Regions from separate parts of the Pseudoalteromonas obscura genome, predicted to be linked through region 1. Evidence: predicted binding sites of a transcription regulator. Region 1 holds the regulator's gene; each other region holds the start of a gene.

Region 1 (3,157 bases):
GCGGCATAAAAGTGCCTCAAGAATCTCATGTTGATTGGCACTTGGAATTTTTTGCTGCGCCAACTCACTAATATATTGAAGTATTCTTTTCTTACTATTAAAAAGGACCGCAGCTTTGCTACAGTCCTCGGAAATGAGTGTGCTAAGTTTCATGATTTAGTGTCGAGTTAGCTTCTCTTTATGTTTAATCACTTGTCGGTCTAGCTTATCAATCAAACCATCAATTGCTGCATACATATCTTTATGTTCTGTAGAAGCGAACAATTCACCTCCGTTGACATGCAATGTGGCTTCTGCTTTTTGTATGAGTTTTTCGACATCTAAGATTACATGTACGTTGTTGATGTGATCAAAATGCCTTTCTAGCTTCGCAAACTTACTCGTTACGTAGTCTCTTAATGAATCGGTAATTTCTACATGGCGACCAGTTAAATTTAGTTGCATAAGCATTTTTCCTTCTTTTGTTACGCCTAAATCAAGCTCTTACGTTGATTAGACGGTGGAATAGCCAAAGACTCTCGGTATTTGGCAATAGTACGTCTTGCCACCTTAATACCTTGATCAGCTAATACATCTGCAATTTTGCTATCACTCAAAGGTTTAGCTGAGTTTTCAGCTGCAATTAGCTTTTTGATGAGTGCTCGGATTGCTGTGGAAGAGCATTCACCACCATTCTCGGTACTAACGTGGCTCGAGAAGAAGTATTTCAATTCGTAAATGCCACGAGGCGTGTGCATGTATTTTTGCGTTGTTACTCGAGATATTGTCGACTCGTGCATGTCAACCATTTCAGCAACATCATTGAGTACCATAGGTCTCATTGCCTCAGGGCCATGTTCAAAGAATGCCTGTTGTTGCTGCACAATGCAATTAGTAACTTTCAATAAAGTTTCATTTCTGCTTTCAAGGCTTTTAATAAACCACTTTGCTTCTTGTAAATGAGAGCGAATAAATTGACTGTCACTGCTTGATTTTACAGAGCGAGACATTGCAGCGTAATGATCGTTAACTCTTATTTTAGGCATAGAGTCAGGGTTTAGCTCTACAACCCAACGCCCCTTGACCTTTTTCACTGAGACATCAGGGATCACGTAATCGGCTTCTTCTTGCACTATACTTGCCGCGGGCTTAGGGTTTAAGCTGTGGATCAACGTCATCACTTCTTTTAGCTCACCTTCTTTGAGCTTTGTTTTCTTCATGATAGTACGATAATCACGATTCGCTAATAGATCGATATGTTCATCGATAACTAACTTGGTTTGTTCAAGCCAAGGGGTGTCTGCTGCAAATTGATTGAGTTGTACGATTAAGCATTCCTGAAGGCTTCGAGCGGCGATGCCTACTGGATCAAAGAGTTGGATGCGTTTTAATACAGCTTCAACTTCATCGAGTTCGACGGGATCTTGATCATTGTCTAGATTCAAGCTTTCTAAAATGTCTTCACACGATACGGTTAAAATGCCAGAATCATCGACCCCCTCTACAATTGACAGTGCGATCAGTCTATCCGTCGCGCTAAATGGCGTGAGCTCAAGCTGCCACATCAAATATTCTTGCAAGCTTTCTGTTGTTTGCCCTTGGTAAACACTTTCATCCTCAGGCATAGGTCCTGATGAACTAACCGGTGCCGCACTGATGTATTCATCCCAAGTAACATCCATCGCCATCTCATCGCTGAGTGTCTCTTTATTTAGAGCTGTGTCAGTGTCTTGCTCATAATCACTGAGCTGCGGCTCAGGGATCTCCTCAGAACTGGACTCCGCTTTTTCGCTTGTCTGTGATTGCTCTTGCGTTTTATCTAGACCGTTGTCAAAAGACTCTTGTTCGTTTTCTTCTACTTCCAATAAAGGATTGCTGTCCAGCGCTTCTTGAATTTCTTGCTGGAGGTCTAATGTGCTCAACTGCAGCAGGCGAATCGCCTGCTGCAGTTGTGGTGTCATTGTTAATTGCTGCCCCATGCGCAGCTGTAGCGATTGCCTCATGTATCTCTAACAATCCTTTCTGTTGTTACGCTTATTCTTAACTATAGCCTGAATTGTTCGCCTAAGTAGACATCTCGGACTGTTTGATCCGCTAAAACATGTTCAGGACTACCTGAAGCAATTAATTCACCATGGGAAACAATATAGGCTTTTTCACATACATCCAATGTTTCACGCACATTGTGATCTGTGATCAACACACCGATTCCACGGTTTTTTAAATGCTCAATAATTTTCTTTATATCTAACACTGAAATGGGATCAACGCCAGCAAAAGGCTCATCTAATAGAATAAATTTTGGATCTGCGGCTAAAGCGCGAGCAATTTCGACTCGACGACGCTCTCCACCGGAAAGCGCCATTCCTAAACTAGAGCGAATATGTTGAATATTAAATTCGTCCAATAATTCGTTTAATATCGTTTCACGCTGAGCTTTATTTAGGTCTTTACGAGTTTCCAAAATAGCCATTAAATTTTGATAAACCGTCAACTTTCTGAATATCGATGACTCTTGTGGTAAATAGCCTATCCCCATACGTGCACGGCTGTGCATTGGCAGTAGGGTGATGTCTTGCTGATCAATGTGAATGCTGCCTTTGTCACTTGGCACTAAACCGACAATCATATAAAAAGTGGTGGTTTTACCTGCGCCATTAGGCCCTAGCAAACCCACAATGCTCCCAGCTTCAACACTTAGTTCGACATTTTTAACAACTTGTCTGCCTTTGTAGCTTTTGGCGAGTGCTGTGGCTTTTAGTGTGCTCACTGTTGCTCCTTGTTACCATCTTGTTTTTTGTCAACAGGGAGTAAGACTGTTCTTACGCGCTTACCTTCGTCATTGGCTTTTTGTGCGCTGATCAGCTGTTTTTCCATATCATAGAGTATTTCTTGAGCGGAAATCTTTTGGCCTGCTTGGCTGATCTCTGCGTTACCCTTGATTGTCAGCAGGCGATTTGCGACATCATAGCGCACTTCATTGGCGCTGGCTTTTAAGAGTGAGCCATCAGTTTGTCGTTCCTGAAAGATTGCGGGAGAGCCAGTCGCAACTAACAATTGTTTATTCTCGCCTAGCTCTTCTCGCCGATGTACTTCAAGGCGATCTGCAAAGATCTTTCTCTGGCCATGAATAATTTCGACATTTTCTTCAAATACGCCGATGTTAGTCTGTAATTGT
Region 2 (3,157 bases), on a different contig from region 1:
CTCAGCCAGCTGATTTCCCAGCTGGTTGCTGTTTCGCAAACTTTTATCAAAACTCACAAAACTCGTAATTGCAACTGCATTGGGAGAAACCCCCGACATGGAATCAGTTAACTCCAATGCAATTTGTCCAGCATAATTGGCCAGCTGCTTATTATGGGAGTAGCTGACAAAGCCCGGATCAGTGTATTCGACCTCTGAGGGTGTGTTTAAGTCATTGGCCAACTGAGCAAGCTGCAACGATTGCTGTGCTTGTTTCGACTGCTGCCCTTTAGGCACTATTTGCGAATGCTGACTGCTCTCACAGCCAAACAGCGCTACCAGGCAGCTAACTAATGCTATGCTGTGTTTCATTGCCATTACCTGCTTGCTCTTTCCAATCGAATGCCATCGTGGCCAATACCATCTCGTAACGCGTTAACAACAGACTGAGGCAAAAACCCCTGTGCAGTCCCCACGACAGCTTTGCTTTTTACGCCGACAATTCGCGCGTTGACTAGCACACCACCTTGATGGTTTGCCAAAGTTCCTGCCAGCACGTAGTTAAAGGTATGCTCATCTGATAACTCTAAAAAGTCACGGCTAAATATAAAGTCCCCTTGCTTGGTAACTCGCATAAAGTCGGTCGTTTTAAAGTCAACAACAGGTACACCAAAGTTATGCAGCTCATGAACAAAGCTCTCTGACAGCTGGTTACCTAGCAACGAGCCATAGTTGTAATCTTCATCTAAAAAGACAAAGGTCGCTACTGCGATTGGCGTTCGGTCGTTCACATAGCGCAAGTTACCAATCATGTCTTGCATCAAATTTTGTACATAGTGGGTCACATTTCGACTAGCCATTTGCTGAGACACGGTCATGCCATGCATTCCTCCAGGGTGTACCTGAAACTGGCTTTCAGAGCTAGCAAAAGCATTTTTATCCACCACCATTGCCTTGCTGTTATGACGATCACTGTCAGTACTCGAGCAGCCGAATAACACAGGCAATAAAAGTGATAATGCATACTTTTTCATATCTTTCTCCGTTAATATTGGCCGCGATGAAGTAACCCATCTCGCATTTGTACTTGCTCTGTTCCCCACAAGGTCTCTTTTGGCAAGCTAATTGAAGCGGCTGACATTGTCTTGCTATTGACCATATCTATTAACCTCGCGTGTATGGTGTAAGAATTAATACTCTCACTCACACTGCCCGTCAAAATAAGGTCAAATTTGTGACGATCTTTGAGCTTTTCTATATCTCGGCTCAAAACACTATCGGCACTGTCTGATAGATTGATTGCTTTTTGCATCCGAAATTCAACAACCTGTAAGCCCATTTGCGTTAAATACGTAATGAAACTCTCTTGCACTTGATTACTCAAACCAGCACCTTGATTATTTAACGTATCGGCACCGAGCCCATTATCTTTAAAAAAGCTGGTGACGGCGACTGAAACGCCAGGTTTTAGTGGCTTGCTATACTGACTTAGCTGTGTCGCTAACTCTCCAACATAGCTGTGAACGCTACGCATGGGAGGTGCTTGCTTTGGACTTTGTTTTGCACTTGAGCCAAGCCAAGCGCTTGTGCTACATCCTGCAAGCAAGCTTACAAGCACCAAGATTAGAAATCGCATAATGACATACCTCTGGTTTATTGACGTATTCAATGCAAAAATCGAACCAAATCAGATTCTATACAATATAAAAGTCGCACAAAGATTTATCACGTCGTATCTTGCATGGATTTGCTTAACGCTTATTGCGCAACGGAAATACGCTCAACCTCACACGTGATGTGATTTTGCTTAAGCTTAAGGCAAGCTCTTGCCGCCTGCTGTGACTGTTTAGCAAACTTGTAACCAAGTAAGTATTTTTTTCGCTTTTTGTCATGTACGTAAAAAGGCTTTGTCGAAAATAAATGCCTCGACCGTTTAAACACAATCGCCACGTAGGCCTGTAATATTGTCAAAGAGTCGAACTCCCCTCCTCTAGCAATATAGCCTTTGTAATGGGGCAATTGTTCTACTAACAAATCAACTTCAAGCAGTACATCACCGTGATTTGAAAGCGCCACTTCTACCGTATTGTGCTGCCTAAAGTTATCCGTTGAACGCTTTTTGACCCTCGCCTCATATTGACCGGGTCGAATATTACTGAAGACGTAGTAACCATCGTAGGCTGATTTAACCGTCGCAACCACCTTTTGATTGCGGCCAACTAACTCAATATCAGCGTACGCCAAAGGCTGCTCTTGTCCATTGAGATCTTTTTCATAGGCCACGCCTTCGAGCTCACCGGCATGCACCACGGGATATTCCAAATAAGCGAGAAATCCTTTACGAGGCGTGATCGAACGACCGTCATGTGCTGCAATATAAAATGGATCTGGCAGTGATTCTTCATCCATCACAATATCAGTTTGCCTATTGAGTGGCATGTTTCCCAGCAAAGCAACACCTTTCGTATCGGTAAACGCTTGGGAAAAACCTTGTACTGATCGTATTTTCACGCCCTCCAAAAGCCTATCATTGCCATCAAATATCGCATTGTTATTTTGATCTAAAAAGACTTTTACTAATACCGAGCCAGTACTGGCAAGACGCCTGTCGGTGATAAAAAACTCATTGCTGTAGCTTTGATAACCCAAGCTAAATTGTCCAGTCAGCCCCACTTGCCAGTCATCGTTTTGAAGATAGCTAAATCGCCCAGTTAGTCTAAATCTGTCGTGTTGCCAATTTACCCCTGCACCGATTTCATAATCTTCATTAATCAACGATTTAGTGTAGTCCAGCTCAACATCAAACTGGCTGTCTAGGATACGGCTCAGCTGTATTTGGTAATCAGATAGCTGTTTTTGTGGGTGTAGCTGATAACCCAGCCCAATCCGGCCATATGTACCTCGGACTCGTCCTTGCCAACGCGTGATCCCCTTCAGTGTGTGGTCTGACGCCGAATTAGTTTGGTGGTAATCCAACTGGTTACTAAAAGTGCCAAACTGCGTCGCCACAGAAAGTAAACTGGACCCTAATAAATCGCTTCCAGCTTGTTCACGACGCCAGTTAAGTGTGTTTTGGTAATTAAGCCGCACATGGTTATGTCTGTATAATGTACCTGCAGCCCGAACAGCAAACTCTTGTGTGTGTTGCAGCGATGCTTGTCCTAGCTCAGTACGCACT
Region 3 (3,157 bases), on a different contig from region 1:
CATTGATATGTTGGTTGGTAGTAAAACGAAACGTCGCATCCAAGCTGACAAAGCCATCAATTTGCGTCATGTTTGTATGGTTTGTAAAGGAGACTCTGTCATAATAGTGGCAGGCAATGGGCACTTTGCTATCAAAACTCAGGGGATCGCCCTGCAAGATGGCAATCTCGGCGAGCAAATTCGTGTAAAAAATGTAAAATCAGGGAAAACCATCCGAGCACGCGTAAAAGATGTTGATTCAGTTGCGGTCAATATTTAAAATTTTTGCTAAAGTTAGTAGTGGAATGGTCGATAAAAAGACTGAAACAACTATTTATATGGGTCAATGTCATGGTTAATAACATTAACGGTCAAAATCAGCCAAACAATGTTGCTAATAATATTAAGCAACAACGTGCTGAATTGCAAAGAAATGATGCAAGTAATACGGCAACAAAGCCTGCTGCTCAACAAAAAGCGGCCTCAGATTCGGTTAGCTTGACGCCACAGGCACAGCAATTAAAAGGCTTGCAAGACAAAGCACAACAAACTCCAGCATTTGATAGTAAGAAAGTAGAAGAGCTTAAAAAAGCCATTTCAGAAGGCAAGTATCAGGTTGACGCTGAGAAACTTGCCAAAAATATAGCGGCATTTGAATTCGATTTATATGGATAAAGATATTGAGCTGTGTATACAGCAACTTACGGCACAAATTACATCACTAGAAGCTTTGACCCAGCTTCTAGACGATGAACTAACCGCGCTCAGTTCTAGAAACGGCGATGGCTTAAAAGATATCGCGCGGCAAAAAATTACCTTCTTAAATACAATACAGAAGACTGATAAAAGTTTATCAACTTACCCGAAAGAGTTGTTTCAAGATCCAGATGTGGCGCCCTTAACGGAGCAAATCAATTTATTGCTAATCAAATGCAAAAACCAAAATGAGGTGAATGCCAAAGCAGCTCATTTAGCACATATGACAGTGCGTGAATTAAAAGAGATATTGATTGGCAGGCCAATGTCGACCACTTACACAGAAGAAGGAAATGTGGTTGAAAACGTAGGCGAAATCGTCAAAAACCTCAAAGCTTAAGTTAATCTTAGCGACAAAAAAAGCACTGTGTCGACAGTGCTTTTTTTGTTAGAAATGGCTAGTAGTACGTGACTCTTTGAATCTTTTTCGGTTTTACTTGACCAATATAAAGGTCATATACGGTTTTCATATCGAGCTCCAACTCAGTGGTATAAATATCACCCACCGCATATGACTTAAGTACTCGGGCACCTCGGATCACCCCCTGAACTTGGCTGCGCAACCCATCATTTTGTGCAACGACGCCCCGCACGGTAGTCGTGGCATTAAGCTGGTGGCCGTAAACCTGCTCGGCTAGCTCTCGATACGCTTCCAGTTTAGATACTTTAATTGCCATAAGCATTTTTTCACTATCGCTCGCCCCTGGCTGTGCGTCCAAAGGCGCGTACCCTATCGCTTTTAAAACCGGGTAGCTATCTGGTTGAACGTAACTATATTCTACATGTTTGTCGATAATTGAGCTGCAGCCAGCAAGACCTACCACTACACCTATGGCTAAAATTTTGCTAATTTTAAATAACTTTCGCATATGTTACCGACTCCTAATCATGCCAAATTGCCTTTGTGTTAATATGGCATGCACAAATTGCGCCAATGCTATTGGCATAGGATTTGCTGAACTATGAAATAGAAGTCAAAATTTTGATATGGTATTGAACGATGAAAAAAGTAAGTAGTACAGCTCTTGTAGCCTGTTTACTAAGCTTTAGTGCTCAAGCAGAATGGTTTGAAGTAACAGGGTATGCAAATGCATACACAACTGACAGAGCAGCGGCAAGGCAAGAAGCTGTGCAAGATGCCATAACACAAGCGCTGATTTTTTCTGGTGCCACTGTATCAAGCATTCAAACGCTCGCAGATGGCGTGCTTGCACAAGATCATATAAAAATTAAAAGCCACGGTGAAATCCAAGAGATCAATCTAGTATCAGAAAACACTAAAGATGGTGTTATGAGTGTAACTCTTCACTTAGATATCTTCCCTAAACAACAGCAGTGCCCTGAAGAGTCGTTTAATAAACAGATCACGATAACCCAAAGCCAGCTGATGCAACCTCATCAAGCCAGACTTGGTCAAATTTTTGACATACATAAATCGACCAGTGAACGCATGTATCACACATTGATGCAACGCAATATGTCGGTCAAGCCTATCCCATTTATAGATAAGAGCATTAATGTACGTGCGTTCTTTTCACAAAATTTTGATTACGACGCTCAGCTTATTGAGAGCCTCACAGCCTCAAGCAATAGCCAATATGTATTGCTCAGCCAAATAACAGACCTCGCCAGTACACAACAATTAAACAGTGATTATGCTTTTTGGCAAGATGACGAATACGTGAGAAGTTTCAAAATAGATTTTGCCGCTTTCGACGCAATCAGCAAAGATAAAGTATGGCAACAACACTATAGCGTAACAGGTGTGTGGCCCTATGAAAAAACCAAGATCATCGACGTATATAGCGACACCTTTTGGCATACTGACTATGGCAAACGTATACAAGGTGTTTTTAATAGCCTTGCCCAAGATCTAAACCAAGCTTTTTCATGTCTGCCAACAAAAGGTAGGATCCTTCACAAAGATCAAGATCAGGTTGTAATTAACTTAGGCAGTGCTCATGGGCTAAAAGAAGGACAGATTTTGAGTATCGCACACCGCAGTGACGTTGCAGGTGAGAGAAACCAGTTTTTTACGCGCAGCATTCAAACAATTAATCGTGTCAAAGTAACACAAGTTAATGCCCAAAATGCCATCGCAAAAAATATAAACAGCAGACCAATGAACAATATCCAAATAAACGATATTGTCGAACTTATCATCGCCCCCAGTGAAGACTTTGCACTATAACCTGGCTTCTCTGGAGCCTTTTAAACTCAAATTATTCAGCTGGCGTCCCCGGTAGGAATCGAACCTACATCAAAGCCTTAGGAGGGCCCCGTTTTATCCATTAAACTACGGGGACACGCTATCACATCAGAGGGTAAACTCTTGTTTGTGCGGTTATATTTATAACAGCGCTAAACCCTAAATGACAAGTATATTTTGAAAATAGTACGCAAAAACAGAAACCTAAATACG
Region 4 (3,157 bases), on a different contig from region 1:
TGTCTGAGTAAACCCAGTTACCATTTTCATCTTTCCAGCGATACACCTTTTTATCAGCATAGGCAGTATGGCTCGCTAGACATAATATTATTACTAACCACAGTCGACTCACCACAACCTCACCCTAAAAATTGAACAGTGTTAAAGCACATTATCATTGTCTCATTCTCAACATTGTGCAAGCGCTAATACTCACTGTTTAACTGTAGAGGTTTTACCGCGATTTTGCCATAAAAAAGCCCGCTATTGCGGGCTTGAGAACACATATGATTTAAGCGCGCATTTACACTATAAAATGCAGCGAACAATGCGCATAGGTAACGAGTTACCTCTGTTCACTGCGAGCATATTTTTCGTTATACGCTGTAGTACATTTCAAACTCAACAGGGTGAGTTGTCATGTTCAGTTTTTCAACTTCTTGAGACTTAAGTGCAATGTATGCATCAATTAAGTCATCAGTGAATACACCGCCTTGAGTTAAGAACTCACGGTCAGCGTCAAGAGATGCCAACGCCTCTTCAAGAGATGCGGCAACAGTTGGGATTTCTGCTGCTTCTTCAGCTGGTAGATCGTAAAGATCTTTGTCCATTGCATCGCCAGGGTGGATTTTGTTTTTGATTCCGTCAAGGCCAGCCATAAGCATTGCAGAAAACGCAAGGTATGGGTTAGCTGTTGGGTCAGGGAAGCGTACTTCGATACGACGTGCTTTCTCTGAAGGTACAACCGGAATACGGATTGACGCTGAACGGTTACGTGCAGAGTATGCAAGCATTACTGGCGCTTCAAATCCTGGTACTAGACGCTTGTATGAGTTAGTTGAAGCATTTGCAAACGCGTTGATTGCTTTAGCGTGCTTGATAATACCACCAATGTAGTAAAGTGCATCTTCAGATAGGCCGCCATATTTGTCACCTGCGAAGATGTTTTGACCATCTTTACCTAGTGACTGGTGACAGTGCATACCAGAACCGTTGTCACCTACCACTGGTTTAGGCATAAATGTTGCTGTTTTGCCGTAGTGGTGTGCCATGTTGTGGATAACGTACTTCATCTCTTGGATTTCGTCCGCTTTGATAACCATGGTATTGAAGCGTGTAGCGATTTCGTTTTGACCCGCTGTTGCTACTTCATGGTGGTGTGCTTCGACAACTTGACCAAACTCTTCAAGTACTAGACAAGTTGCACTTCTCCAGTCTTGTGAAGAGTCTACTGGTGCAACTGGGAAATAACCACCTTTAACGCCTGGGCGGTGACCAGTGTTGCCTTCTTCGTAGCTCTTGTCAGAGTTCCAAGATGCTTCTTCTGAATCGATTGAGTACATAGAGCCTGACATGTCAGTTTTGTATTTAACATCGTCGAATAAGAAGAACTCAGGTTCTGGGCCAAATAGTACAGTGTCAGCGATACCAGTAGAGCGCATGTAGTCTTCAGCGCGCTTAGCGACTGAACGTGGGTCACGCTCATAGCCTTGCATTGTTGCAGGTTCTAATACGTCACAACGTACGATCATAGTTGTTTCTTCAGCAAATGGGTCAAGCTTAACTGTGCTTGCATCTGGCATTAATACCATGTCAGATTCGTTAATGCCTTTCCAACCAGCAATTGATGAACCGTCGAACATTTTACCGTCTTCAAAGAAGTCTTCATCGGCTTGGTGATGAGGGATTGAAACGTGTTGCTCTTTACCTTTTGTGTCCGTGAAACGTAAATCTACAAACTTAACTTCATTCTCTTTAATAAAATCTAAAACCGATTGTGACATGTGTCCTCCGACTCGTGGGTTATTTTTTGCTGCAATAATTTGCTTAACTGCGCTTCTCCAAGCGTGATCTGTGCCAAAATTTCAAGCGTTTGAAAAATATGGGTTAATTGTTTTCGTGATAATAAATAACTGAAAATTGAACTAAATGGGTGCACCAATTAAGTACGGTTTGCACTATTTTGGTGCGTTTGCTGTGGCTGGTTGTGCCATTGGCTATTCCAGCCACTCCAATACTTTGAGTGTATGCAAAAATACATGACTAATACATGTTGGCTGAGCAGCAGAGTCATATTCACAAATGATGTGTAGCATATCTATGTGACTTATTATCAGTACAAATAAACCAGCCGCCACGACAAGCCAAAAGTAACGTCTCAGGAAGGAAATTATCGTAACGCCATACTTTGGCTGGCGGCTGGTTTGAATCATAGTTAGGCACCTTTTAGTGCATATTGCGCTGGTTGGCGAATGATTGTCCAAGTAGATAGCAGGGTGATACCTATGACTAGACTTGCTATTAGGGCGACTGGGATAAACCAACTCCACACATTCATCATTTGCATGATGGGCGTAGACGCAGCACTAACGTATCCGATAAGTAATGCGCAGGTGGCCGTAGCGGCTGCGATTAAAAATGGCTGCATATTTTCTATCAGTACCAGCTTGAAAATTGCTACAGGGGTTGCGCCAATTGACATTCTAATACCTAGCTCATAGCGTCTTAATGCAATGGCATAACGAAATACGCCGTAAATACCAATACCTGCTAATATCACCGCGACCACTGAAAGCACAATAGTAAAAATACTGGCAACGCGCTGTGATTTAAGGTGCGAGGACAAAATTTGCTCTGTGGTTTGTAAGTCATAAACGCGTATTTGTGAATGTACTTCCGCCAGCAAATCATTAATGCCTTGTCGAGTGAGTTGCACGTTGGGTTTTGTTTCGACCACAATAGTTGGGTACCCGGTATTCACTCGAGGGCGGTATATACGTGAGATCGGTGGTTGGTTGGGCAGGTTCAAGTTACCTACGATACCTACTACCGTGATAGGGTCGCTTGAGTTTCGTGCATACAATTTGGCGCCAATAGGCTCTTGCCCTGAGGCTTTAATCACATCTGCCATATATTCATTGATGATCACCACAGGTGCTCTATCTCTGGCTTCAGCATCAGTAAAGTGCCGCCCTTGAGCCAAGGTCAATCCGAATGTTTCAAAATAAACGCGTGTACCCCAAACGAGTTTGTGTGTCACGATAGGCTTATCCATACCGGGCTCTAATTGTGAGTGATATGAAGCAAATTGCTCTAGCCAATAGGCGATAGGCGGATAGCCGCCAATCCCTGCACGCACAATGTCACTGTGTTGGTTAAGTCGCTCTGTTGCTTCTAG

The links. Region 1 encodes sigma-54, which starts transcription at its own class of promoters, with help from an activator protein. Its sites were predicted from a motif close to GTTGGCACGNNNNTNGNNT; they were not measured.
Region 2: the regulator sigma-54 is predicted to act here: its motif matches at 1,648-1,666, upstream of QNM18_RS06375 (FlgO family outer membrane protein).
Region 3: the regulator sigma-54 is predicted to act here: its motif matches at 1,675-1,693, upstream of QNM18_RS06355 (flagellar assembly protein T N-terminal domain-containing protein).
Region 4: the regulator sigma-54 is predicted to act here: its motif matches at 1,823-1,841, upstream of glnA (glutamate--ammonia ligase).

Annotation. Positions count from the first base shown of each region.
Region 1 is NZ_JASJUT010000011.1:95,415-98,571, forward strand. It holds gene ptsN (PTS IIA-like nitrogen regulatory protein PtsN) at 1-153, opposite strand, end outside; gene hpf (ribosome hibernation promoting factor) at 157-444, opposite strand; gene QNM18_RS20950 (RNA polymerase factor sigma-54) at 471-1,982, opposite strand; gene lptB (LPS export ABC transporter ATP-binding protein) at 2,024-2,749, opposite strand; gene lptA (lipopolysaccharide transport periplasmic protein LptA) at 2,746-3,157, opposite strand, start outside.
Region 2 is NZ_JASJUT010000002.1:490,952-494,108, forward strand. It holds gene QNM18_RS06365 (FlgO family outer membrane protein) at 1-351, opposite strand, end outside; gene QNM18_RS06370 (FlgO family outer membrane protein) at 357-1,013, opposite strand; gene QNM18_RS06375 (FlgO family outer membrane protein) at 1,025-1,615, opposite strand; gene QNM18_RS06380 (carboxypeptidase-like regulatory domain-containing protein) at 1,738-3,157, opposite strand, start outside.
Region 3 is NZ_JASJUT010000002.1:487,430-490,586, forward strand. It holds gene flgA (flagellar basal body P-ring formation chaperone FlgA) at 1-259, shown strand, start outside; gene flgM (flagellar biosynthesis anti-sigma factor FlgM) at 331-654, shown strand; gene flgN (flagellar export chaperone FlgN) at 647-1,075, shown strand; gene QNM18_RS06350 (LPP20 family lipoprotein) at 1,134-1,604, opposite strand; gene QNM18_RS06355 (flagellar assembly protein T N-terminal domain-containing protein) at 1,736-2,926, shown strand; tRNA gene QNM18_RS06360 (tRNA-Arg) at 2,967-3,041, opposite strand.
Region 4 is NZ_JASJUT010000009.1:253,561-256,717, reverse strand. It holds gene QNM18_RS19400 (DUF4124 domain-containing protein) at 1-112, opposite strand, end outside; gene glnA (glutamate--ammonia ligase) at 357-1,763, opposite strand; gene QNM18_RS19390 (hypothetical protein) at 1,977-2,192, opposite strand; gene QNM18_RS19385 (ABC transporter permease) at 2,195-3,157, opposite strand, start outside.